2 regions of the Comamonas jiangduensis genome follow, and region 1 is predicted to be linked to the other one. Evidence: predicted binding sites of a transcription regulator. Region 1 holds the regulator's gene; the other holds the start of a gene.
The links. Region 1 encodes sigma-54, which starts transcription at its own class of promoters, with help from an activator protein. Its sites were predicted from a motif close to TGGCANGNAANCTGCTTT; they were not measured.

Region 1 (10,999 bases):
GCCTCGGCCTCATCCAGGATTTGCTCCCACACATGGCGCTGGAACGGCACCAGCTTTTCAAACGCAAAGCGGCGCAAGATGCCAGCGGGAATCTTGCGGGCGATTTGTGCGGCCTCAATCACCACCGTGCCCGAGCCGCAGCAGGGGTCGTACAGCGGCTGTGGATTGGGGCCATGCGGGTTCCAGCCCGTGGCGGCAATCATGGCGGCGGCCAGGGTTTCCTTGAGCGGTGCATCGCCCTTGTCTTCGCGCCAGCCGCGCTTGAACAGCGCTTCGCCCGTGGTGTCCATGTACAGCGTGCAGGTGTCGGTGGTCAGGTGCATGTGCACGCGTACGTCAGGGTGGTGGGTTTCCACGCTGGGGCGCACGCCGTTGCGCTTGGCGCGGAAGCGATCGGCAATCGCATCCTTGACCTTGAGGGCCGCAAAATTCAGGCTGGTCAGCGGGCTGTGCTGGGCCGTCACCTCGATCTTGAACGTTTCTTTGGGCGTGAACCAAATTTCCCAAGCCACCTCGCTGGCAGCGCGGTACAGATCGTTCTCGCTGCGGTACTCGGTGAACGACAGCTCCACCAGCACCCGCTGGGCCAGACGGCTGTGCAGATTGAGCAGCATGGCGTCGCGCCACATGGCGCGCACCATGACACCGCCCCGGCCGGTGAGCACGTCGTCCTTGCCCACGCCCGTAATAGCGCGCACTTCGTCGGCCAGAAAACCCTCAACGCCAGCGGCGCAGGGCAAAAACAAATGCAATTGGTTCATAGCAGGGGTCCAGCATACGCGAGCCGCCTCGCCGTGGTGTGGCTGCCGGCAGACTCCCGCTGAAAGCAAAAACGCAGCGTCAGCCGCTGCGTTCTCGATGATGTTCTAGGAGGTAATTTTAAAGGGCCGTGCCGACCTGCGCTACTGCACAGGTATCAACCCGGCGCTGCGCGTGCTTAGAGCGCCTTGCGCAGGTTCGCTGGTGCAATTTTGAGCGCTTCGCGGTACTTGGCCACGGTGCGGCGCGCGCATTCAATGCCTTGTTCCTTGAGCATCTCGGCAATCTGGCTGTCCGACAGCGGCTTTTTGGTGTTTTCGGCCGCCACAAACTGTTTGATCAAGGCCCGCACCGCGGTGCTGGAGGCATTGCCGCCCGTCTCCGTGCCCAGCCCGGAGCCAAAGAAGAATTTCAGCTCATAGGTGCCGTGCGGCGTGGCCATGTACTTGGCCGTGGTCACGCGGCTGATGGTGGATTCGTGCAGGCCCAGCTCATCGGCAATGTCGCGCAGCACCAGCGGGCGCATGGCCAGCTCGCCATGCACGAAGAAGTTCTTTTGCCGGTCAACGATGGCCTTGGACACGCGCAAGATGGTGTCAAAGCGCTGCTGCACGTTCTTGATGAACCAGCGCGCCTCCTGCAGCCGCTGCTGCAGGCCGGCGTGCCCGTCGCTGCCCTTGTGGCTGCGCAGGGCGTTGGCATACACATCGTGCACGCGCAGGCGCGGCATGACATCCGGGTTCAGCTGCACGCTGAACTGCGCCAGGCCATCGCCCCCCTTGCGCGACGTTTTCTTGACGATGACATCGGGCACGATGATGTGGCGCTCCACATCGGCAAAGCGCCGCCCCGGTTTGGGCTCCAACCGCGCAATCACACCCAGCGCGGCGCGCACCTTGGCTTCGGGCAGGCCACAGGCCTGCATCAGTTTGCGCACATCGCGCCGCGCCAGCATGTCCAGCGGCTGCGCGCAGACCTGCAGCGCCACCTCCAGCAGCTCGTCCTGCGGGTCCTCGCGGTGCAGGTGCAACAGCTGCAGGCGCAGGCATTCGGCCAGATCGCGAGCGCCCACACCCACCGGCTCCAGCGACTGCAGCAGGCGCAGGGCCACCGTGAAGCGGTGCACCAGCTCGTCCAACTGCTCCAGATCGTCGGTGCCAGCCAGCCCCTCGGCCAGCTCCTGCAGCGAATCTTCCAGGTAGCCGTCGTCGTTGAGGTTTTCGATCAGAAACCTCAGGGCGTAGCGGTCGAGTTCGGACAGGCGCAGCGACAGCGCCTGCTGGTGCAGAAAATCGGTCAGCGACTCGTGGCTGCCCGCCAAGTCCAAGGCGGTGGGCGCGTCGTCATCGTCGTTGCGCTGGCCGCGTGCGGAGGCCTCACCGCCCCATTCACCCTCATCGAAGGACGACATGTCCACGCTGCCGTCGCCTTCCCAGTCATTGGGCACATCGCTTTCCGGCGCTGAAAATTCTTGGTCTTTTGAGCCTTCAGCGCTTGCTGCGCCTGCGCTGTCAGCTATGGAATATGGAGAGTCGTCCGCCGTATCCGCATCCCCCTGCGGGGCGGTATTGGCACTGTCGAGGCCAAATTCTTCACGCGGCGCATCCTCGGTCGCGATCTCGAGGAAAGGGTTGTCGTCGAGCATCTGCTCAACTTCTTGGGACAGCTCCAGCGTCGATAGCTGTAAGAGGCGAATGGATTGCTGCAGTTGCGGCGTAAGTGCTAAATGCTGTGAGACCCGCAGTGACAAACCTGGCTTCAACGCTGTACTCCCTCTTTGTGCTCTCTCGACCCTTGTTGTTTTTGATAACGCTGCTGAGGAAGGTTACATGCGGAAGTGTTCGCCGAGGTAGACCCGGCGCACATCCGGATTTTCGACAATCTCCTGCGGCGTTCCCTGTGCTAGCACCGTGCCATCGCTGATGATGAACGCGTGGTCACAAATGCCCAAGGTTTCGCGCACGTTGTGGTCGGTAATCAGCACGCCGATGCCGCGCTCCTTGAGAAAGCCGATGATGCGCTGGATCTCGATCACCGCGATCGGGTCGATACCGGCAAAAGGCTCGTCCAGCAAGATAAAGCGCGGGTTGGTCGCCAGCGCCCGCGCGATCTCGACACGGCGGCGCTCACCGCCGGACAACGCCAGCGAGGGCGACATGCGCAAATGCTCGACGCGCAGCTCTTGCAGCAACTTGCTCAGCTGCACCTCAATCTCTGCCGACGACAGCGGCTTGCCCGCTGCGTCTTTTTGCAGCTCCAGCACGGCACGCACGTTGTCTTCCACATTCAGCTTGCGAAAGATCGACGCTTCTTGCGGCAGGTACGACAGCCCCAGGCGCGAGCGCTGGTGGATGGGCATATTGCCCACCGAGTGGCCGTCGATGAGCACATCCCCGCCGTCGCTGCGCACCAGGCCCACAATCATGTAAAACGATGTGGTTTTGCCAGCGCCGTTGGGCCCCAGCAAGCCCACCACCTCACCTTTTTGCACCGTGATGGAGACGTCTTTGACCACCTTGCGGCTGCCGTACGACTTGGCCAGATGGCGGGCCTCCAGCTTGCTGGTGCCTGCGATGTCTTGGGTCTGCTCAGCCATTACTTTCCTTGCAAATTCAGGGTGCCGGAAGGCTGCAAGGGCTGCGCTGGGGCGGTCGAGGGTGATGGGGCAGCGGTGGCCTTGGGCGCCAAAATAGCGCGCACGCGGCCCCCGGAGCCTGCGGGTGCCGACGAGGGCTCATTGCTGCGCTTTTCACCATCTACGGTAAACACGTCGGTCAGATTGTTATAGGTGATGACGCTGCCCATGATGTCGTCGCTGAGCTTGCCACCGGTATAGCGGCGCAACTGTCCACGGCGAATCAGCTTCACGTCATCGGTCTGGCCGTTGTACTCAATGACCTCGCCCTCGCCTTCGACAAACTCTTCAGGAGCGCCAGGCGCCGTATCACGCTTTTGCCGGAAAAACGCACGCTTGCCGGGTTCTGCCTTGACCACGCCATGCTGGTAACCCTGTGCATCTTGGCGCACATCCAGCTGCGCACCGCGCAACACGATCGAGCCCTTGGTCATCACCACATTGCCGGTGAACACACTGGTTTGCTTGAGCTCGTCATGGCGCAAGGCATCCGCTTCAATGTTCATGGGCTTGTCACGGTCAGCACGCTCGGCGTGCGCAATACCGGAAACGCCGACAAAGGCGGTCAACAAGAGGCAGGTGAGGAGTTTGGGTGTCATGTGGGCAGGGCACGTTTCTTGCAGCACATTGTAGTCATGCATGCTCGTTTTCCATGAAAAAAGCCCGCACAAGGCGGGCTTTGTGGCTGTGCAAGGGCTGGCAACCCTGTCTGCATCACGCGTTGGCGCTTTGTGCAACCAAATGCTGCACCACATTCAGCACGTTGGTCATGCTGCCTGCGCGCGGGCCATCGGTGTAATAGCGGCCGGCCACGCCCATGGAAGGCACACCTTCCACGTCGTAGGCTTGCTGCAGCGCGGTGGCCTTGCGCACTTGGCTGGACACGTTGAACGAGTTGTAGATTTCCTTGAACTTGTTCACATCCACGCCTTGCTTGGCCACCCAGTTGAAGATGTCCTCATCCTTGGCCAGCTTGTTGCGCTCTACGTGAATGGCGCGGAATACCTTGACGTGCATGGCATCAAAGTTGTCCATGGCCTGCAGCGCAAAGTACAGCTTTTGCTGGGGCACGAAGCTGGCGTTGAACGCCACCGGCACGCGGCGCACGACCACGTTGGCCGGGGCTTTTTGCTTCCAGGCCGCAAAAGTGGGCTCAAAGTCGTTGCAGTGCGGGCAGCTGTACCAGAAGAACTCCACCACTTCCACTTTGCCTGCGGGGGCTTCGGTGGGTGCAGGCTTGGAAAGGCGCACATAGTCCTTGCCTTCCTTGGGGGCCGCTTGCTGCGCGAATGCAGTGTTGGCACCCCAAGCCAGGGAAGTTGCAGCAGTGGCTGCGGCCAAAGAGAACTGGCGGCGTTGCATCAAAGAGACTCCTTCACGAGATATGGTTGGTATTGAGCATAGGTCGCTCAAAAAGTTCATTGCTGCACGCGCACCAAGGCCGAATCCACCCCAGCGCCGTCCAATTTTTGCTTCAGCTGCTCCGCATCACCACGTTTGGCGAAAGGGCCCACGCGCACGCGGAACACCGGGCGTCCATTTTGCTCACGCTCACTGATGCGCGCTTCCCAGCCCAGCATCGCGAGTTTGGCACGCTGGGCATCCGCATCACCTTGGGTGCGGAACGCGCCAGCCTGGACAAAATAGCTAAATCCGTCCGAGCCAGCGTTGGCGGTGCTGGCGGCCGCCTTGGCTTCTGCCGCAGCTTTGGCATCGGAGGCTTTGACCTGCGCCTTGGCCAAATCACCCAGCGGGTCTGCCGTAGCCGCTGGCGGCTTGGCAACCGGATCAACCGGGGGAGTGGCTACCGAAGTGCCAGGCGCTTCTGGCGCTGCCGCAGCAGGCGCCTGGGGCGCGCGTGAAGGCGAGCTGCCGTAGAGCGGCGAATTGGGGTCCCAACTGCGGTTGCGCTCCTGTTCGGTTTTCTCGATGTCGCGGTGCTCGCCCTTGTTGAGGAAAGGCACTGGCACTTTGGTGACGTACACCGCCACGCCCAGCGCAATGCCCAAGCCCAAGATCAAACCAATGATGAGCCCCAAGATGGTGCCACCACGCTGCTGCTTACCCATAAAACCGCCTGTCACGTTGCTTGTTGTTTCGCTTACATGCGCTCGGGTGCACTCACACCCAGCACAGCCAAGCCATTGTGCAGCACTTGCGCAGTCGCAGCGACCAGTGCCAGACGCGCCAGTTTCACGGCCTCGTCGTCCACCAAGATACGCTCTGCGTCGTAGTAGCTGTGGTAGGCGGAAGCCAAATCTCGCAAGTAGAAAGTGACGTCATGCGGGGCGTTGCCAGCGGCGGCGGCCGTCAGCATTTCGGGGTACTTGGCCAGCAGCAGCATCAGCGCCTGGGCCTGAGGCCCCTCCAGTGCAGACAGATCCACATCCTTGAGCGCAGCCACACCCGCGCCACCAGCTTCTTGCCAGGCACGCAGCACGGACTGGATGCGCGCATGCGCGTACTGCACGTAGTACACGGGGTTGTCGTTGTTCTGCGCCACGGCCAGGTCCACGTCGAAGGTGTACTCGGTATCGGGCTTGCGGCTGAGCAGGAAGAAGCGCACAGCGTCTTTGCTGGTCCACTCGATCAGGTCGCGCAGCGTCACGTAAGATCCGGCGCGCTTGCTGATCTTCACTTCTTCACCGTTGCGCACCACACGCACCATGGTGTGCAACACGTAGTCGGGGTAGCCCTTGGGAATACCCACATTGGCCGCCTGCAAGCCCGCGCGCACGCGGGCGATGGTGCCGTGGTGGTCCGTGCCCTGGATGTTCACCACCTTGCCGTAGCCACGCTGGAACTTCTGGATGTGGTAGGCCACATCGGGCAGGAAGTAGGTGTAGTGGCCGTCGGACTTGCGCATCACGCGGTCTTTGTCGTCACCAAACTCAGTGGACTTGAGCCACAGCGCGCCGTCTTGCTCATAGGTGTAGCCGCTGGCGATCAGGCGCTGCACCGTGTCGGCCACGTGGCCATTGGTGTAGAGGCTGGACTCGAGGTAGTACTCGTCGAACTTCAGGTTGAACGCCTGCAAGTCCTTGTCCTGCTCGTTGCGCAGATAGGCCACGGCAAAGTTACGGATGTTTTCGTAGTCCTCGACATCCCCGTTGGCGGTGAACTCGCGGTCATCGGCCTTCACGGTTTCCTTGGCCAGGAAAGCAGCCGCGATGTCGGCGATGTAGTCGCCGTTGTAGAAGTTCTTGGCCAGCGGGTTGTCGCTGTCGGTCGGCCAGCAATCGTCACCGGGCTTGAAGCCCTTGGCGCGCAACTGGGTGGACTTGGTCAGGGTATCAATCTGCACGCCCGCGTCGTTGTAATAAAACTCGCGGTGCACCTTCCAGCCCTGGGTGGCATACAGGTTGCTGATGGCGTCGCCAATGGCCGCCTGGCGGCCGTGGCCTACGTGCAGCGGGCCAGTGGGGTTGGCAGACACAAACTCCACCAGGATGTTTTCGCCGCGGTCGGCCTGATAGCCAAACTGCTCGGCCTGGCCCAGCACTTCACGGATGATTTCTTGCTTGGCGGCGGGCTTGAGGCGAATGTTCAAAAAGCCGGGGCCTGCGATCTCAATCGCGTCTACCCACTGCTGGAAAGGTGCTGTGGCCATCAGAGCGGCTTGCAGCTGCTCGCCCAGTGCCCGGGGATTGGCCTTCAGGGGCTTGGCCAGTTGCATGGCTGCCGTACAAGCGAAATCGCCATGGGCTGCCACTTTGGGGTTTTCAAACGCAGCGCGTGCGCCGGCGCCTAGCGAAAGGGTTTCGAGCTCAGCCGCCAGCGCGGCGAGCAATTCTTGTTTGACAGAAAGCATCGGGCGATTTTACGTGCGCAGGGCACAATCTGCCCAAGCCTTGAAAACACGCATACAGGGCATCCGATAAACGTCAGGGAGATGGTTGTGCAAACTTCACGCTGTGCGCTGGCCTGCTTGCTGCTGGGCGTGGCCTTCCAGAGCTACGGCGCCAACACCCCATGCTCAGGGCGCAAAGGGGGCATCGACCATTGCATGGGCAGCCAGTTTGTCTGTAAAGACGGCTCCCTCAGCGCATCACGCAAAATTTGTAGCGATACCCGCGCCCCTGCTGCGGCGCGGGCTTTCCAGGCCCCGGCCGCTACCGACACCAGCTGCAGCTGCAGCTGCCGCAGCGGTGCGGTATGTACCGGCCCACGCGGCGGGCGCTATTGCCTCTCAGACAGTGGGCGCAAAAGTTATGTGCGCCGCTAAAGGTACCTGCCCACACTGGGCTACATGCCCCGCGCCCAGAACACGGCAATCACCGCGATCACGGGAATGATGTGGGCTTGCACCATGATCCACGTGCGCACCGCGCGCACCGCCTCGGGCTGGGGCAAGGTGCCCGCCCCATCCAGCGCTTTGAGCCACTTGCGGATGGTGAAGGTGGGGCGCAGCGACAAGATGGCCGCCACAAAAAACAGCAGCATCTTCAGGTGAAACAGCGGCTGGCTGACGTACCACGTCATGCCCTTGGCACCCCAGACGATGCGGGCAATACCCGTCAGCAGCAGGGCCAGTGCGGCCAGGCCGTAAATCATGTCCAGCCTGGCCAAACGGCGCACCACTGCAGCATTCATCCACTCCGCACGGCACAGCGCCGCCTCACTGGAGAGAAACACCACCGCCGTCAGAATGGCCACCAGGTGCAGGCTGGCCAAAATTGCTTCCCAAGTCATCGCGCTATCCCCTTGCTCCAAAACTCAGGGCGTTCATATTGCCCCTTGAGGTAGTCCATCCACAGGCGCAAGCGCAGCGTCATGTGCTTGCGCTGTGGAAACACCACGTAAATCCCGTTGGGTGGCGCGGCAAATTCCGCCAGCACCTCCTGCAAACGACCCGCTGCAATTTCTGACTCTACCTCCCAGGTGCTGCGCCATGCAACGCCCCAGCCTCCCAGGCACCAGTCATGCAGCACCTGGCCGTCGGAGCAATCCAGCGGCCCTGTGGGCTTGAAGTGCACCACCTCGGTGCCGCCATCGCGGCTGGGCAGGCGAAAGGCCCAGCCCCGGGTTTGCGAGGCGTCACTCGACAGCGTCAGGCAGCGGTGCTGCGCCAGCTCGGACGGGTGGTGGGGCGTGCCATAGGCCTGCAGGTAAGCCGGTGTGGCCACGCACAGGCGGCGGTTGTCCGCCATGCGCACGCTGATCAGCGAGGAATCGGGCAAATCCCCCACCCGCACCGCGCAGTCATAGCCTTCCCCGGCCAAATCAACCACGCGGTCGCTCAGGTTCAAAGAGATGGTGACATCGGGGTGCAGGTCGTGGAACAGCGGCACCAGCGGTGCCACATGGCGGCGGCCAAACCCTGCCGGGGCGGTGATGCGCAAATGCCCGGTGGCCTTGACGCCGCCTGCAGAAACGCTGGCCTCGGCATTGGCCACATCGCTCAGCAGACGCTGGCAGTCTTCCAAAAAAGCGCTGCCCTCGTGCGTGAGGCTGATGCGGCGCGTGGTGCGCACCATGAGCTTGACGCCCAGGTGCGCCTCCAGCGCATCCAGCCTGCGCCCCATGATGGCCGGCGCCACCCCTTCGGCCTTGGCGGCGGCCGTCAAACTGCCTTTGGTCGCAACCGAGACAAAGGACTCGAAGGCTTTGAGTTTGTCCATGGCACAAATAATTTATGAACCAAATTGGCCTCTAACGCTTATAAATCAAGCGCTAGCAGCTATGTTTTCTGCACATTCTTCCGTACAGCAGATGCCTGAAGTGTTGCCCACTTTTGCATAAAAGTCATCAGTTATAAGCTTTTTGCCCAATTTATTAACTCCAAACTTTGCAATACAGTGGGAGTAAGGCTCCAAATACTGGGGCTCTGGTTTTCTACTGATCCAAGGGGGTTACCACCATGACTGCACGCACCCAAGTTCACGGCTTGCAAGTTGCCAACGAACTGCACACTTTCATCAACGAGCAGGTTCTGCCCGGTACCGGCGTCGATGCTGCCGCCTTCTGGAAAGGCTTTGATGCACTGGTGGCCGATCTGGCCCCCAAGAATGCTGCCTTGCTGGCCGAGCGCGACCGCCTGCAAGCCGAGCTGGACACCTGGCACAAGGCCAACCCCGGCCCCATCACCGACATGGCGGCCTACCAAAAATTTCTGACACAGATTGGTTATCTGGTCGAGTCGCCCAAGGACGCCAAGGCCACCACCGAAAACGTGGACGCCGAGCTGGCCACCATGGCTGGCCCCCAACTGGTGGTGCCCATCCTGAACGCGCGCTACGCTCTGAACGCCGCCAACGCGCGCTGGGGCAGCCTGTATGACGCGCTGTATGGCACCGACGCCATCAGCGAAGAAGGCGGCGCCGAAAAGGGCAAGGGCTACAACCCCGTGCGCGGCGCCAAGGTCATTGAATTTGCACGCAACTTCCTGGACCAGGCCGTGCCCCTGGCTGCGGGCTCGCACAAAGATGCGGCGGCTTACCAGGTCGAAGGCGGCAAGCTGGTCGTGACTTTGAAGAACGGCAACACCACGGGCTTGAAGGATGCGGACAAGTTCGTCGGCTACCAAGGCGATGCGGCTGCGCCCACTTCGGTGCTGCTGAAGAACCACGGCCTGCACATCGACATCATCATCAACAAGTCCACCCCCATCGGCCAGACCGACGCTGCGGGCGTGGCCGACGTGGTGGTGGAAGCCGCCGTCTCCACCATCTTGGACCTGGAAGACTCCGTGGCTGCGGTGGATGCCGAAGACAAGGTACTGGGTTACAGCAACTGGCTGGGCATTTTGAAGGGCACGCTGACCGAGTCCTTTGAAAAAGGCGGCAAGACCATGACCCGTGGCCTGAACGGCGACCGCATCTACACCGGTGCAGACGGTCAGCCCGTCAAGCTGCACGGCCGCTCGCTGATGTTCCTGCGCAATGTGGGCCATTTGATGACCAACCCCGCCATCCTGTGGGGCTCAGAAGGCAAAGAAATTCCGGAAGGCATCCTGGACGCCGTGGTCACCACCGCCATCGCCATGCACGACCTGCAGGGCCACGGTGCCAACGGCATTCGCAACAGCCGCACCGGCAGCGTCTACATCGTCAAGCCCAAAATGCACGGCCCCGCCGAAGTGGCGTTTGCCGACACCCTGTTTGGCCGTGTGGAGCAACTGCTGGGCCTCAAGCCCAACACCGTGAAGCTGGGCATCATGGACGAAGAGCGCCGCACCAGCGCCAACCTGAAGGCCTCGATTGCCGCAGCCCCTGCACGCGTGGCGTTCATCAACACTGGCTTCCTGGATCGCACGGGCGATGAAATGCACACCGCCATGCACGCTGGCCCCATGGTGCGCAAGGCCGACATGAAGGCCAGCGCCTGGCTGCCTGCGTACGAGCGCAACAACGTGCTGGTGGGCCTGACCATGGGCCTGCGCGGCCGTGCCCAGATCGGCAAGGGCATGTGGGCCATGCCTGACCTGATGAAGGCCATGCTGGAGCAAAAGATTGGCCACCCCAAGTCGGGTGCCAACACCGCCTGGGTGCCCTCGCCCACCGGCGCGACGCTGCATGCGCTGCACTACCACCAGGTGAACGTGGCAGAGGTGCAAAAGGAGCTGGAAAAAACCAGTGCCGACACCGAGCGCGCCAACATCCTGGC
Region 2 (10,999 bases), on a different contig from region 1:
TTTTCATCACCGTGCCGCCAAAGCGCAGCAGCTCGGCTTGGCCGTTGATGATTTCAATCCCCAGCACAAAGTCACGCACGGCACCCACGCTGGCACGGCTGGGGCCACTCCAGCCAGCAGCCACCATGCCGCCTACGGTGGAAACATCCCCCTCCACACCAGCAAAGTGCGGGGGCTCAAAGGCCAAGCATTGGCCTTGCTCAGCCAATGCGGCTTCCAGCTCCGCCAAGGGCGTGCCGGCGCGCACCGTCACCACCAGCTCGCTGGGCTCGTAGCTGACGATGCCGTGCAAACTGCGGGTGTCCAAAATAGCGCCCTGCAACTGCAAGGCATGAAAGTCTTTGCTGCCGCCCCCGCGAATGCGCAGTGGCGAAGAATCAGCAACGGCAGCGCGTACGCGCTCAAGCGTCTGGTGAAGGGCGGTATCCATGGGCTGAATCGTAGCCGCCTCACGCGGATTTGCCTGCGCTGACCATGTGAATTTTTTGAATGCCCACCGTGAATCAGACTGTGAGGGCCAAAAAAAAGCCGCCCCGAAGGGCGGCTCTGGTACCTCCAGCAGGCACTGCGCCTGCCTGCGCACTCTGCTTAACGGTTGTAGGCGGACTCACCGTGGGTGGTGATATCCAGACCTTCGCGTTCCGCATCTTCAGCCACCCGCAGACCCACCAGGACATCTGCGATCTTGAAGCAAATGAAGGAGACCACACCGCACCAGACGATGGTGACGATCACGCTCTTGAACTGCACCCACACTTGGTGTGCCATGTTGAAGCCTTCGGGCTCCACGCCGCCCAGGCCGGCAGCGCAGAACACGCCGGTCAAGATGGCACCCAAGATACCGCCGACACCGTGTACGCCAAATACGTCGCACACATCGTCCACCTTCAGCAGGCGCTTCAGACCCGAAACCCCCCACAGGCACAGAGGGCCAGCAATCAAGCCCATCACGATGGAGCCCATGGGGCCCACAAAGCCTGCCGCAGGCGTGATGGTGACCAGGCCCGCCACCGCACCCGAGGCCGCACCCAGCATGGAAGGCTTACCCTTGTGCAGGCCTTCGGCCACGATCCACGCCACGGCTGCTGCGCCGGTCGCCAAGATGGTGTTGATGAACGCCAGACCCGCAATCCCGTTGGCTGCGCCGGCCGAGCCCGCGTTGAAACCAAACCAGCCCACCCACAGCAGCGATGCACCCACCATGGTCAGTGTCAGGCTGTGCGGGGGCAGGGCTTCTTTGCCAAAGCCGATGCGCTTGCCCACCATGTAAGCACCCACCAGGCCCGCCACGGCGGCGTTGATGTGCACCACGGTGCCGCCCGCGAAGTCCAGCGCGCCGTCTTTGGCCAGCAGGCCACCGCCCCACACCATGTGTGCCATGGGGATGTAGCTGAAGGTGAACCACAGCACAGAGAAGATCATCACGGCCGAGAACTTGATGCGCTCGGCAAAAGCACCCACGATCAGCGCCACGGTAATGGCTGCAAAGGTGGACTGGAAGGCCACGAACACATACTCCGGAATGGTCGCCAGCGTTGCAGAGAGCGTGTCCGGGGTAATGCCTGCCAAGAAAATCTTGTCAAAGCCGCCAAAGAACTTGCCCTCACCACCAAAGGTCAGCGAGAAGCCGTAAATGGCCCACAGCACGGTAATCAGCGAGAAGATGGTGAACACCTGCGCCAGCACGGACAGCATGTTCTTGGAGCGCACCAAACCGCCGTAAAACAGCGCCAAACCGGGGATGACCATCAGGATCACCAGCATGGTGGAGGTCAGCATCCACGCGGTGTCACCCGCGCTCAGTGCAGGAGCGGCTTCGGCCGCAGTTTCCACCACAGCCTCAACGACGGCAGCCACCGCGGGGGCCGCCTCTTGGGCCCAGGCACCGGTTGCTGCGGCCATCAGGCCCAGACCCAGTGCAATTGCAGGGAGTGATTTTTTCATGTCAGTCTCTTGCCTCAAGGGTTGCGTTACAGGGCATCGTTGCCGGTTTCACCGGTACGGATACGCACGACCTGCTCCAAGTCATACACAAAAATCTTGCCGTCGCCAATCTTGCCGGTGCGCGCGGCACCTTCGATGGCTTCAATGACTTGCTCGAGCACCGCGTCATCGACGGCAGCTTCCAACTTCACTTTGGGCAGAAAGTCCACGACATATTCCGCGCCGCGGTACAGCTCGGTGTGACCTTTTTGGCGGCCAAAGCCCTTGACCTCGGTCACGGTAATACCCTGTACACCAAGCTGCGACAGGGCTTCTCGCACCTCGTCGAGCTTGAAGGGCTTGATGATGGCTGACACCATTTTCATGAGACGTTCCTCCGGGAAGCGGGAAGTTGTAAAAAGTGTTGTGACAAGCCCTTTAAGCAGGGAGCGTGCCAACCAGCGGGCTTGGTGCAGCGCGGCCGGGCGTCCTACAGTGGCAAACGTGGCAATCGCCTCGAAGCACCAAGTTGGTGCAGCCGGATGGGACGTTTGCTGCTTTTTTACGCACTGTTTTAGGGAGAAACACGCCATGAGTTTGGCCTGCGTGCAAAGCCGGGCGCTTTTGGGGCTGCAAGCGCCGTCTGTCACCGTGGAAGTGCATTTGGCCAACGGACTGCCCAGCTTCACTTTGGTGGGGCTGGCCGAGGTTGAAGTCAAAGAGGCGCGGGAGCGCGTGCGCTGTGCGATTGCCAACAGCGGGCTGGAATTTCCCACCAACAAGCGCATCACCGTCAATCTCGCGCCGGCCGACCTGCCCAAGGACAGCGGACGTTTTGACCTGCCGATTGCCTTGGGCATCTTGGCGGCCAGCGGGCAAATCGATGCCACGCGGCTGCCCGGCTGGGAATTTGCGGGAGAGCTGTCGCTCTCGGGGGAGCTGCGCCCGGTACGCGGCGCGCTGGCCACCAGCCTGGCCTTGCAGCTGCAGCACATTCAGACCCGCTTGGTGTTGCCCATGGAAAGCGCGGCAGAAGCGGCCTGCGCGCCCCAGGCCGAGGTCTATGGCGCCCAGCATTTGCTGGACGTGGTGGCCCAGCTGCTGCCGCCCTCCGCATCGCCGGATGCCAGCAACGCGCCAGGCTGGCACAAGCTGCCCACCCCGCCACGTGCGCGCTTGCAGGGGACTGCCGACATGGGCGAAGTCAAGGGCCAGACGCCCGCCAAGCGGGCGCTGGAAATTGCCGCAGCAGGTCAACACGGCGTGCTGCTGGTGGGGCCGCCGGGCTCGGGCAAATCCATGCTGGCCCAGCGCTTTGCCAGCATCCTGCCCCCGATGACCGAGCAAGAAGCTGTAGAAAGTGCCGCGATTGCCAGCCTGTGCGGGCGCTTCAAAGCCGAAGAATGGGGGCTGCGCCGCACCGCCAGTCCGCACCATACGGCCAGCGCCGTGGCGTTGGTGGGCGGCGGCTCACCCCCAAAGCCAGGGGAGATTTCCTACGCCCACTTTGGCACTTTGTTTTTGGATGAATTTCCGGAGTTTTCACGCTCGGCGTTAGAGGCTTTGCGCGAGCCCCTGGAGACGGGCCGCATCACCATTGCCCGCGCGGCGCACAGCAGCGAATTTCCGGCCCGCTTTCAGTTGGTGGCGGCCATGAACCCGTGTCCCTGCGGGTTTTGGGGCAGCGCACAGCGCGCTTGCCGCTGCACGCCCGATCAGGTGGCGCGCTACCAGGGCAAGCTCAGCGGGCCGCTGCTGGACCGTATTGATCTGCATGTGGAAGTGGCCCACCTGCCCGCCGAGCAGTTGCTGACCACGCGCCAGGGCGAGGCCAGCGCCGCCATCCAAGCCCGCGTCACCCAGGCGCGGGCCATGGCCTTGGCCCGCCAGGGCTGCAGCAACCAGATGCTGCAAGGTGATGCGCTGGACCAGCACCTGCAACTGGACGAAGCCGCCGCCCAGCTGCTGCGCAAAGCCGCCGACCGTTTGGGCTGGAGCAGCCGCGCCACCCACCGTGCGCTGCGCGTGGCGCGCACGATTGCCGATCTCGCAGGCAGCCCCAGCGTGGCGAGTGCCCATGTGGCCGAGGCCATGCAATACCGCCGTGCCCTGCTGCACACGGCGACGTGATTAGATCGGTGTGGCTGCGGTCGCGACCATCGTCACTGCAGCACCCTCCATTCCCAGCTGCTGCACCAGGGCGCGCAACTGCGGCGACCAGCCCTGGGGCTGCGGCGCCACCAACCACGTGTCGACCACGCCAATCTGGCTGCGCAAGGGCTCCGGCAGCGGCGTGCAGTGAATGCCAAAGCGCGCTTGCTGCGTGTGCATCAAGGCACGGGGCATCAGCGCAAAACCCATACCTGCGGCCACACAGCCCAAGATGGCATCGAGCGTGCCCATCTCCATGATGCGTGCCGACGTAATGCCCTGGCTGGCCAGCAGCAGCTCAATACGCTGGCGGTAGCTGCAACCTTGGCGAAACGCCAAAAACGGCGTGCGCAGCAACATCTCCGGGCTGGGCAAGCCGGGCAGCGGCGTGGGGCTGACCAGCACCAGTTCTTCTTGGAACACCTGCTGCCCCCACCAGCGGGGCTGCGGAGGTTGGCCAGCCACAAAAGCACAGTCGAGCAGGCCGCGCTGCAAATCCTCCAGCAAACTTCCCGTCGGCCCGGTACGCAGTTGCAAATCCATGTGGGGCTGGGTTTGGTACAGCTGCGCCAACACCGGCGGCAGGCGCAAGGCGGCGGTGCTTTCCATCGCCCCTATGCGCAAGCACCCTGCGGGTGGCGCGCTGCCGGCAAACAGCGCGCAGGCTTGGTCATGCGTTTGCAGCAGGCGCTGCGCGTGGGGCAGCAAGGTGTGGCCTGCGGGCGTGAGATGTACGGGGCTGCTGCTGCGCTCAATCAGTTGCACCTGCAGCTCATCTTCGAGCTTTTGGATATGGGCCGTCACATTGGACTGCACGGTGTGCAGGCGCTGGGCCGCCGCCCCAAAACTGCCGGTACTGGCCACAGCGTCAAAAATGCGCAGGGATTTGATTTGCATGGCACCAATGCTTTCGATCTACAACATCATGAAAAACGATGATGGATTTCATTTTGAATCATTGGACATGATGATGCCAGCCCCTTAATCTGCTGCCCATTGCTCTGCAAGGCCCCCTGTGATTCAACGCTCTGAACTTCCCCTCTTTTTCACCGGCTTTCTGGCCACGCTCAGCGGCGTGGGACTGGCCCGTTTTGCCTACACCGCGCTGATGCCGCAAATGGTGCTGGCCGGCTGGTTCACGGGCGAGCAGGTGGCCTACCTGGGCGCCGCCAACCTGCTGGGCTATCTGATCGGTGCACTAGCTGCAGCCCCGCTGGCGGACCGGCTGGGCGCGGTGCGCGTGCTGGTGCTGTGCTGGGCGGCAGTGGCGCTGAGCTTTATCGGCTGCAGCTTTGCCCAGCCCATGCCCGTGTTCTTTGTCTGGCGGCTGATTTCCGGCATGGCAGGCGCCACGCTGATGGTGCTGGGTCCCTCCATCGCCATGGCGGCCACCCCGCTGGCGCGGCGGGCAGCCCTGGGCCCGCTCATGTTTTGCGGCATTGGCGTGGGCGCCCTGCTGTCGGCCACCTTGGTGCCCAGCCTGGCGCTGCAAAGCCTGGGTGCCGTGTGGTGGGGCCTGGCGCTGGTGTGCGTGGCTGCGTTATGGGGCGGCTGGCGCTGCGCACGCTTGCTGCCCGCTCCAGCCCCCATCACCATCACCCCACAGGCCCTCGCCTCGGCCTTGCCAGCGCCGGCCCTCTGGACGCTGCCCGTGGTGCTGGTGCTGCTGGCGTATGTCACCGACGGTTTTGGTTTTGTGCCGCACACCGTGTTCTGGGTCGACTACCTGGCGCGCGAGCTGCATCTGGGCGCCAGCTACGCCTCCACCCAATGGGCTATTTTTGGCCTGGGCGCCGTCGCGGGGCCGCTGTGCGCATCGCTGTGCGCCACGCGCTGGGGCTGGTGGCGCACCACCGCCGGGGCCTACGCCCTCAAAGCCGCCGCGATTGGCCTGCCGCTGGTGTGGGCGGACTTTGCCGGGCATGCGGTATCGGGCTTTGTGGTGGGGGCGCTGTCGCCCGGCATGGCCGCCATCACCTCAGGCTATGTGATGCAGCTGCTGGGCCCTGCACAGCACAAAAAAATGTGGGGCTATGCCACCGCTGCATTTGCCCTGCTGCAGGCCACGGCAGGGTATTTCATGGCCTATCTGTACGCCAGCACGGGCAGCTACCACAGCCTGTTTATCTGGGGCTGCGCGGCACTGAGCCTGGGTATGCTGCTGATTGTATTTTCCAGACAAAAAGCGGCTTCTACGCCCGTCTAGCAAGCGCCATCCGCTCACTTTTTATTTCTCTACCTTTTCACCTTTGCCATGCAACTCTTCCTCAACGCCACCTCCCCCTTTGCCCGTGTGGCCCGCGTGGCGGCCCTGCACCACGGGCTCGCCGATCAGCTCACGCTGGTCTGGAGTGACCCGTGGAACCAAGACCCCGCCTTGCTCGCGGCACACCCGCAGTTGCGCATTCCGGTGCTGGTCACCGGCGAGGGCCACGCCATCAGCGAATCGCTGCTCATCGCCCAGTATCTGGAGCACATCGGCAGCGGCCCCGCCTTGGTGCCTGCTGACCACAGCGCCGCCGTGCTGGCGCGCGCCAGCGTGGCCTACGGGTTGATGGAATCTGCATTCAACGTAGTGATTGCGCGCAAATACGAGGGTGCAGCGGTGGCCGATGCCAGCGTGCTGGGCCAGCGCCGCCTGGCCGCCCTCAACCGCGCGCTGGCGCTGCTGGAAAACGCGCCGCCCGCCCTACAGGAACACCTGACGCTGGATGTGCTGTGCACCGCCGTGACGCTGGACTATGTGCGTTTTCGCCTGCCGCAGCTGCTGCCAGCCCAGCGCTACCCGCAGTTGCATGCGTGGCTGGCACAAGCGCTGCTGCAGCCCCATTTGCACGCTACGCGGTTTGAGGGCTAAGCGGCCCAGCTGCACATATCCGCTCATCCGCGCACTGCTGCACCAAGCTGTGCGCGGATGAGGGCTGCAAAGCGTTTTTCAGACGCCCAAATACTGCTGGCGCACCTGGGCATTGCCCGCCAGTTCGGCCATAGGGCCGCTGTGCACGATCTGGCCTTTTTCCAGCACATAGGCGCGGTCGGCCACCACCTGCGCAAACGGCAGGTTTTGCTCGCTCAGCACAATGGCAATGCCCTGGGCTTTGAGCTGCAAAATGGTTTTCGCCATTTGCTCCACGATCAGCGGCGCCACCCCTTCGCTGGGCTCATCCAGCAGCACCACATAGGGCTGGCCCATCAACGTGCGCGCTACGCTGAGCATTTGCTGCTCGCCACCGCTCATCTGGCCGCCGGGGCGCTGCGGCATTTCGCCCAGGTTGGGAAACAACGAAAAAAGCTTTTCAGGCGTCCAGTGCGGCAGCGCTCTGCCGTCGGGCCAGCTGCGCGCTGCTTGGCGGCCCACTTCCAGGTTTTCCAGCACCGTCAGCTCGGTAAAGATGCGCCGGTCTTCGGGCACATAGCCCAGGCCCAGCCGCGCAATCTGGTGTGGGGCTTTGCGGCCGATGTCAGCTCCCATGAAAAGAACTTTTCCTTGGCGCCGCTCCACCAGCCCGACCATAGATTTGAGCGTGGTGGATTTGCCCGCGCCGTTGCGCCCCATCAGTGCCACCACTTCGCCGCGCCCCACATGCAGCGACACGCCGTGCAAGATGTGTGCGGCACCATACCAAGCGTTTAGGCCTTCTACCTGCAGCAAAGGGGTTGATGGTGTTTTTGGCTCTTCAGGCATATCTGGCAAGCGCTGATAGCTATCAACTTCATTCATTGCGACTTCTCCAGCACCAAGCCCGTACCCAAATAGGCCTGCTGCACGCGCGCGTCATCGCGCACCTGCTGGGGCATGCCTTCGGCCAGCAACTGGCCACGCACCAGCACGGCCACGCGGTCGGCCTGGCCAAACACCACATCCATGCTGTGCTCGGTAAACAGCACGCCCATGTGGCGCTGCTGTGCCAGCTGGCGCGTGAGTTGCATCAGCGCCACGCGCTCACCGGGGGCCATGCCGGCGGTGGGCTCGTCCATCAGCAGCAGCTGGGGGTTGGGGGCCAGCGCCATGGCCAGTTCTACGCGCTTGACGTCGCCATAGGCCAGCTCACTGCAAGGCCTGTCGGCCTGCGCGGCCATACCCACCTGATCGAGCAGCGCCAGCGCATCGCTGCGCCGGTGCGCGGCAGCGCGTGGCCACCACTGAAAAATCCGGCGGTCGTGCGAAAGCAAGGCCATCTGCACGTTCTCCACCACGGTGAGTGAGGCAAAGGTCTGTGCAATCTGAAAGGTGCGCCCCACGCCTTGGCGCCAGATGGCACGCGGCGCCAGGCCAGCAATATTGTTGCCGTGCAGCCGCACACTGCCACGGTCTGGCGTGAGCTGCCCGCCCACCATGTTGAAGGTGGTGGATTTGCCCGCGCCGTTCGGCCCAATCAGCGCCAGCAATTCACCGGCTTGCAGCGTCAGCGACACATCGCGCACGGCCTGCACGCCGCCAAACGATTTGCTGATGTTCTGCACTTGCAGCAAGGCAGTCATGCGGCCACCTGCACTTTCTTTTTGGAAGCAACCCACGCTTGCAGTTGCTGCGCAAAACCCGCAATCCCTTGTGGAAACAGCAGCACCAGCACCAGCATGATGCCGCCCATCAAGGCCCGCCAGTAGTCGGTGTTGCGTGCCACCGTGTCGTGCAACCAGGTGAACGCCGCCGAGCCCACCACCGGGCCTGCCAGAGTTTGAATGCCACCCAGCAGCACCATGACCAGCGCATCCACGCTCTTGGTCACGCTCAGGCTGTCGGGTGCCACACTGCCTTTGGAGAACACAAACAGCGCCCCGGCCACCCCGGCCACAGCGGCGGCAATCACCAAGGCCGTCCATTGAATGCGGCGCACATCCAGCCCTATCGCATCGGCACGCACGGCGGAATCCCGCGCAGCCCGCAGGGCATAGCCCAGGGGCGAAAACAGCATGCGGCGCAGCAGGTAGATGCCTGCCGCACACAGGGCCAGCGCCAGCCAGTAAAAGTTCGCCCCCTGGTCGGCCCATGCCGAAGGCCACACGCCCGTGAGACCGTTGCTGCCGCCCGTGAAGTCATCCCACTGAAACACGATGGCCCAGGTAATTTGTGCCAACGCCAAGGTCAGCATGGTCAGGTACACGCCCGACAGGCGCACGCAGAACCAGCCGTACAGCAGCGCGCCCGCAGCCGCCGCCAGTGGGCCAAACAGCAGGGCCGCTTCCATGGGCAACTCCAAGGCACGCACCGCCAGCGCAGCGCCATAAGCGCCCAAGCCAAAGTAGGCCGCATGGCCAAATGAGTGCATGCCGCCGGGGCCGAGGATGAAGTGCAAGCTGGCCGCAAACAGCGCGGCAATCAGCATGTCGGTGAGCAGCACGGTGGCGTAGTTTTCCGCCGCCAGCAGCAAGGGCAACACCGCCAGACCCAGCCCCAGTGCACACCATGCCCACACCGCTTGCGGGCTGGCGCTGCGCAAGGGCATCTCCGGCGCACCGCCGTGGCGCGCAGGTGCTTGGGGCTTGCCCAGCAAACCCCAGGGCCGCCAGATCAGCACCGTGGCCATCACCACAAATTCCACCACCAGCGTGAGCTTGGAGAACGACACCTCCACGCCCGCAATCTCTTGCACACCCAGCCAGATGCACACGGCCTTGATTTGCGCAATCAGCAGCGCGGCAATGAATGCCCCCGGAATGCTGCCCATGCCGCCCACCACCACCACCACAAAGGCCGCGCCGATGGTGGTCATGTCCATCTCTAAACTCGCGGGCTCGCGCGGCAATTGCAGTGCACCGGCCAGGCCCGCCAGCAGCGTGCCCAGCGCAAACACCGCCGTGAACAGCCAAGCCTGGTTCACCCCCAGCGCGCCCACCATTTCGCGGTCTTGCGTGGCCGCACGCACCAGCGTGCCAAAGCGGGTGCGCGTGAGCAGCAGATGCAGCCCCAGCAGCACCAGGGGGCCGACGGCGATCAGCAGCAGGTCATAGGTGGGGAACTGCCGGCCCAAGATCTCGACCGCGCCTTCCAGACCCGCCGCGCGCGGGCCAAACAACTCTTCCGGGCCCCACAACCACAGCGCGGCATCTTTGATGACCAGCACTAGCGCAAACGTGGCCAGCAGCTGAAACAGCTCCGGCGCTTGGTAGATGCGGCGCAGCAGGCCGATTTCCGTCAACGCGCCCAGCAGGCCGCAGGCCAGGGGCGCCAGCAACAGCGCGGGCCAAAAACCGATGTGGGGCGCGAGCGACTCCACGCTGGAAAACGCAAGGTAGGCGCCCAGCATAAAAAACGAGCCGTGCGCAAAGTTGATGGTGCGCGTGACCCCAAAAATCAAGGACAGGCCCACCGACACCAGAAACAGCGACGAGGCGCTGGCCAGTCCGTTGAGCAATTGGGCCAGCAGGCCAGATGCACTCATATATTCCCAGCAGTTTGCTGTAAAAAGATAGCTGCTTGCGCTCGCGGGTATTGCCTGAGAGCGCCAAAACGCTTCAAACTCACCGCCCTGCGCAAGCAGCTAGTTTTTCCATGCGCCGTGGCGCTTTATTGCGCGCTGGCAGGGCGCAGCTTTTTCACCTCAGCGTCCGACGGCTGAAAGTCTTTGCCATCGGCATAGTAGAAGTTGGTCATGATGCCGCGCTGCAGCTCTTTGCTGTAGGCGGTGGTGCCCACATACGCGCCCATGGTGGACTGGTTGTCCTGGGCACGGTAGGTGATGGGGCCCCAGGGCGTGTTCACGTTCAGGCCCTTGAAGGCCTTGATGAGCGCTTCGGTGTCGGTGCTGCCCGCCTTGGTGATGCCGGCCGCCAGCGACTGGATGGCGTTGTAGCCCACGATGGTGCCCAGGCGCGGGTAGTCCTTGAACTTGCCCTGGTAGGCCTTCAAGAACGCATCGTGCGCAGGCGTTTTGATGCTGTACCAGGGATAGCCGGTGACGATCCAGCCCTCGGGCGCTTCTTG

Region 2: the regulator sigma-54 is predicted to act here: its motif matches at 2,363-2,380, upstream of QEP12_RS04830 (P-II family nitrogen regulator).

What each region holds. Positions count from the first base shown of each region.
Region 1 is NZ_JARXOV010000006.1:186,710-197,708, forward strand. Features, by position in the region: gene QEP12_RS07195 (THUMP domain-containing class I SAM-dependent RNA methyltransferase) at 1-761, opposite strand, end outside; gene QEP12_RS07200 (RNA polymerase factor sigma-54) at 938-2,521, opposite strand; gene lptB (LPS export ABC transporter ATP-binding protein) at 2,585-3,355, opposite strand; gene lptA (lipopolysaccharide transport periplasmic protein LptA) at 3,355-3,993, opposite strand; gene QEP12_RS07215 (thiol:disulfide interchange protein DsbA/DsbL) at 4,109-4,756, opposite strand; gene QEP12_RS07220 (SPOR domain-containing protein) at 4,813-5,463, opposite strand; gene argS (arginine--tRNA ligase) at 5,496-7,205, opposite strand; gene QEP12_RS07230 (YdcA family protein) at 7,293-7,619, shown strand; gene QEP12_RS07235 (DUF2214 family protein) at 7,640-8,086, opposite strand; gene QEP12_RS07240 (LysR family transcriptional regulator) at 8,083-9,015, opposite strand; gene QEP12_RS07245 (malate synthase G) at 9,255-10,999, shown strand, end outside.
Region 2 is NZ_JARXOV010000004.1:117,018-128,016, reverse strand. Features, by position in the region: gene glcE (glycolate oxidase subunit GlcE) at 1-439, opposite strand, end outside; gene amt (ammonium transporter) at 589-1,944, opposite strand; gene QEP12_RS04830 (P-II family nitrogen regulator) at 1,971-2,309, opposite strand; gene QEP12_RS04825 (YifB family Mg chelatase-like AAA ATPase) at 2,515-4,053, shown strand; gene QEP12_RS04820 (LysR family transcriptional regulator) at 4,054-4,971, opposite strand; gene QEP12_RS04815 (YbfB/YjiJ family MFS transporter) at 5,090-6,280, shown strand; gene QEP12_RS04810 (glutathione S-transferase family protein) at 6,329-6,931, shown strand; gene QEP12_RS04805 (ABC transporter ATP-binding protein) at 7,010-7,795, opposite strand; gene QEP12_RS04800 (ABC transporter ATP-binding protein) at 7,792-8,556, opposite strand; gene QEP12_RS04795 (ABC transporter permease) at 8,553-10,457, opposite strand; gene QEP12_RS04790 (ABC transporter substrate-binding protein) at 10,583-10,999, opposite strand, start outside.